DNA from 2 places in the Variovorax sp. GW821-FHT06D12 genome. Region 2 is predicted to be linked to the other one. Evidence: predicted binding sites of a transcription regulator. Region 2 holds the regulator's gene; the other holds the start of a gene.

Region 1 (2,393 bases), on a different contig from region 2:
CCAACCTTGATCACTGCCACGCCGCCGGCCAGCTTGGCCACGCGCTCTTGCAGCTTTTCACGGTCGTAGTCGCTGGTCGCTTCTTCGATCTGAACGCGAACTTGCTTCACGCGGGCTTCGATGTCACCAGCAGCGCCAGCGCCGTCGATGATGATCGTGTTTTCCTTGCCCACTTCGATGCGCTTGGCTTGACCCAGGTCGGCCAGCGTCACCTTTTCGAGCGTCAGGCCCACTTCTTCAGCGATGACCTTGCCGCCCGTCAGGATGGCGATGTCTTCCAGCATGGCCTTGCGGCGGTCGCCGAAGCCAGGAGCCTTCACAGCCACGACCTTCAGGATGCCGCGGATCGTGTTCACGACCAGCGTCGCCAGGGCTTCGCCCTCGACTTCTTCGGCAATGATCAGCAGCGGACGGCCCGCCTTGGCGACTTGCTCCAGCACCGGCAGCAGGTCACGGATGTTGCTGATCTTCTTGTCGAACAGCAGCACGAAGGGGTTGTCCAACAGCGCCGATTGCTTCTCGGGGTTGTTGATGAAGTAGGGCGACAGGTAGCCGCGGTCGAACTGCATGCCTTCGACGACGTCGAGTTCGCTGTCCAGCGACTTGCCGTCTTCCACGGTGATCACGCCTTCCTTGCCGACCTTGTCCATCGCGTCAGCGATGAGCTTGCCGATGGTTTCGTCGCTGTTGGCCGAGATGGAGCCGACTTGCGCGATTTCCTTCGAGGTGGTGGTGGGCTTGGAAGCCTTCTTCAGCTCGGCGACCAGGGCCGTGACAGCCTTGTCGATGCCGCGCTTCAGGTCCATCGGGTTCATGCCGGCAGCCACCAGCTTGAAACCTTCGCGAACGATGGCTTGTGCCAGGACCGTGGCGGTCGTGGTGCCGTCGCCAGCGTTGTCGCTGGTCTTGGAGGCCACTTCCTTCACGAGCTGGGCGCCCATGTTCTGCAGCTTGTCCTTGAGTTCGATTTCCTTGGCCACGGACACACCGTCCTTGGTCACGGTGGGGGCGCCGAACGAACGCTCGAGCACCACGTTGCGGCCCTTGGGGCCCAGGGTCACTTTGACTGCGTTGGCCAGGATGTTGACACCCTCGACCATGCGTGCGCGGGCTTCGCCGCCGAAGACTACGTCTTTTGCTGCCATGATGAATTAACTCCGAATGGATTGAATTTGGATGGGATCGAAAGGAGGAGAAGAATTACTTCTCGACGACTGCGAACAGGTCGTCTTCCTTCATCACGAGCAGTTCGTCGCCATCGACCTTGACGGTCTGGCCGCTGTACTTGCCGAACAGGACGCGGTCGCCAACCTTGACGGTCAGTGCGGCCAGTTCGCCCTTGTCGTTGCGCTTGCCCGGGCCCACGGCCAGGACTTCACCCTGATCGGGCTTTTCGGCGGCTGCGTCGGGGATGACGATGCCGGAGGCGGTCTTGGTTTCGCTGTCAACACGCTTGACGATCACGCGATCGGCCAAAGGACGAAGTTTCATTGCATCTCCTGGAAGGGTAAGAAACGGGTTTGTTTGTGGTCGGGCGCCGGAGAAACCGGCGACCTGTCGACTGGATGGGAGGGCTGTTAGCACTCGTCAGCAGCGAGTGCTAATCATAAGGGCATTCGATGACCTTTCAAGGGCGGCGCCCTTGCCGCCGTTTGGCACCGCCGTGCTTTTCCGGGGAAACACCGGGTGGCCGGGTGCCTTCCGCCGGGAAGCTTTGAGATATTTTGCCCGGGCAAAATAAGGCCGTGCCCATGTCGCCGATGCACGGAGGTCGCGCGCGCAGATTGCTTTTTTGTAATCCGGGTGATCGGTGGTGGACGGGCTTGGCTTCCTAGAGTCGCGGCATCCCGGCAATCTCCAAGGACACCATGACACACACCTTCCGCAACACCGTTTTCGCCGCAGGAGCCGCACTGGCCGCTGCCGGCGCCTTTGCCTCGGGCACCCATGCCGGTGGCCACGGCCACGATGCCGAGGCCGCCGTCGGCAAGCCTGGCGTGGCCGCCAAGGTGACGCGCACGGTCCAGGTCGACATGACGGACTCGATGCGCTTCACGCCGGCGGACATCAAGGTCAAGCAGGGGGAGACGGTGCGCTTCGTCGTCAAGAACTCCGGCGTCCTGAAGCACGAGCTCGTGCTCGGGACCGAGAAGGCGCTGCTGGCGCACTACGAGGCCATGAAGAAGAATCCCGAGATGGAGCACGCCGATCCGAACATGGTCACGCTGGCCGCGGGCAAGACCGGCGAGATCGTCTGGCAGTTCACCCAGGCCGGCAAGGTCGACTTCGGCTGCCTGCAGCCGGGCCACTACGACGCCGGCATGAAGGGCGCGGTGCTGGTGGGCAAGGCCGGCAAGTGAGCGTCCTGCGCACGCGTCTTTCATGCGCCGGTT
Region 2 (2,393 bases):
GCGATCGATGCAGGAGGTCTTACGGGTAATGGATGTGCTGAAGCTCCGAGGTTGTGGCTTCAGGTCGCTCACTGAGCCGATAGACACTTCGCATTCCTTCGGCGAACTCGCCTTGCAGATGATCGCGGCGTTCGCTCAGTTCGAGCGGAGTCTGATTCGGGAGCGTTGCGAGGCGGGGAGGGTGGCTGCTCGAGCACGTGGGGTGCTGTTTGGCCGTCAGCCGTTGGTGACCGGGGAGGATGCGCGTGTTGCGGCGATCCTGTACCGGGAGGGTTTTACGCTGGGGGAGATTGCGCAGATGTTCGGGGTATCGCCTACGGCGGTCCGGTCTGCGCTTGTGAGGGATGGGGTGACGAGGCGTGCGTGGGGCGGGCGGCGGTATCGCAGGTTGAGCTAGGCTCGGCGCTTCCGACCGAATTTTTCAAAGTACAACACTAAAATCTTGCAATGCTGGACGACCGTGCCAAGTTGCTGTTGAAGACGCTGGTCGAGCGTTACATCGCCGATGGGCAACCCGTCGGATCACGCACGCTCTCGCGTTCGGCGGGGCTGGATCTCTCGCCCGCGACCATCCGCAACGTCATGTCCGACCTCGAGGCGCTGGGGCTCATTGCCAGCCCCCACACCTCGGCCGGACGCGTGCCGACCACGCGCGGCTACCGGCTCTTCGTCGACACCATGCTGACCGCGCAGCGCGAGCAGATGAGCACGCCAAGCCTGGCGGCCGACCAGCCGCAGAAGGTGATCGCCAACGCCGCACACCTGTTGTCGAACCTGTCGCAGTTCGTGGGCGTCGTGATGGCGCCGCGGCGCGTCTCGGTGTTCAAGCAGATCGAATTCTTGCGCCTGTCGGAGCGGCGGCTGCTGGTGATCATCGTGTCGCCCGACGGCGACGTGCAGAACCGCGTGATCTTTCCGGAGTCCGACTACTCGCAGTCGCAGCTGGTGGAGGCCTCGAACTACATCAACGCGCACTTCGCCGGCCTGACGATCGAGCAGGTGCGCGACCGGCTGCAGTCCGAAGTCGAGAAGCTGCGCGGTGAAATCGCCGCGCTGATGCAGGCCGCGGTGCAGGTCAGCTCCGAAGTGCTCACCGATGCGCAGGCCGACGACGTCGTGATTTCCGGCGAGCGCAACCTGCTGTCGGTGACCGATTTTTCCAGTGACATGGGGCAGCTGCGGCGTGCCTTCGATCTTTTTGAAGAGAAGGCGCAGCTGATGCGGCTGCTCGACGTGTCGAGCAAGGCCGAGGGCGTGCGCATCTTCATCGGTGGTGAAAGCCAGGTCGTGCCCTTCGAGGAGCTGTCGATCGTCAGCGCCAATTACGAGGTGGACGGCCAGGTGGTCGGCACGCTGGGCGTGATCGGCCCGACCCGCATGCCGTACGACCGCATGATCCAGATCGTCGACATCACGTCGCGGCTGGTGAGCAACGCGCTGAGCCACCGCAAGTAAGCGGCTGCGCGCGGCGCATAGAATCGGGCCCGCGTGGGCCGTTAGCTCAGTTGGTTAGAGCAGCGGACTCATAATCCGTTGGTCGAGTGTTCAAGCCACTCACGGCCTACCACCAAATAAGAAAAGCCTGCTATCCAAAAGATAGCAGGCTTTTTCGTGTAGGCGCCTGTGAAGGCCCCGACCTGGACACGCAGACGATATCAGTTGTTGCAGGGTGGCATTTTGCGGAGCCACCAGCCGACTATGCGGCACTGTATGAAAAGACATGGAAGGAAAGCAGTATCCCTACAATGCATGGTAGTGGTCGCAGGAAACCATGTTTAACAAATAGCTCATATGCCAACACCAGGAAAATCATTGGTCGGTTTCATGGACGAGCCATCTGCCGTCGCCTATCTGCGTACCCATTGTGTGCCGCCTCCAGGCGCTGACGATTCCGTATTGATCGCAGACTGGCGTTCAGCGGTGGCCAAGCTTGGGGTGCCAACGCCGCAGGCTGGACACCCGACCGTCCAGCCGATCCCGGCAAGCCATACCCCGCGCATAGCAGCCTTGTATGCGCAACCTTGGCTTCAGCCTTGGATGGGGATGATTGCGCAGTGCCGATTCGAACTGGTCGAAATAAGACCCCTCCTCGCATTCCAGTTTCACGTTGATGCGAGCCGGTCTTCCCATCACTGCGCGCCGTTCTCCGCGCCGCCGACGCTCGATGAATTGATTGATGCGTGCTTGCCCAGCAACGCGCCTATCGAGCCCTATCAGGTCACGCCGGGAGCAAATTCTTTGCTGATCAGTTCTCGTAGCTTGAACTGGAAAGCTACGACGGCCGGGATGCTATCGCCTAACCACGCTGGTGTCGGATTCAATATCAGCCTGCCATTGGTGCACGTGGTGCGATACAACGGCAAGTACCTGCTGCACAACGGTTTCCACCGAAC

Evidence for each region. The regulator HrcA, encoded in region 2, represses chaperone genes, less so after heat shock. The targets are predictions, from matches to a motif close to TTAGCACTCNNNNNNNNNGAGTGCTAA.
Region 1: the regulator HrcA is predicted to act here: its motif matches at 1,578-1,604, upstream of AC07SQ_RS17045 (co-chaperone GroES).

Annotation. Positions count from the first base shown of each region.
Region 1 covers NZ_JBWKRI010000005.1:159,452-161,844, reverse strand. Annotated here, with positions in the region: gene groL (chaperonin GroEL) at 1-1,145, opposite strand, end outside; gene AC07SQ_RS17045 (co-chaperone GroES) at 1,201-1,491, opposite strand; gene AC07SQ_RS17040 (cupredoxin domain-containing protein) at 1,869-2,360, shown strand.
Region 2 covers NZ_JBWKRI010000002.1:417,412-419,804, reverse strand. Annotated here, with positions in the region: gene AC07SQ_RS08405 (recombinase family protein) at 1-397, shown strand, start outside; gene hrcA (heat-inducible transcriptional repressor HrcA) at 448-1,455, shown strand; tRNA gene AC07SQ_RS08395 (tRNA-Ile) at 1,491-1,567, shown strand; gene AC07SQ_RS08390 (hypothetical protein) at 1,792-2,393, shown strand, end outside.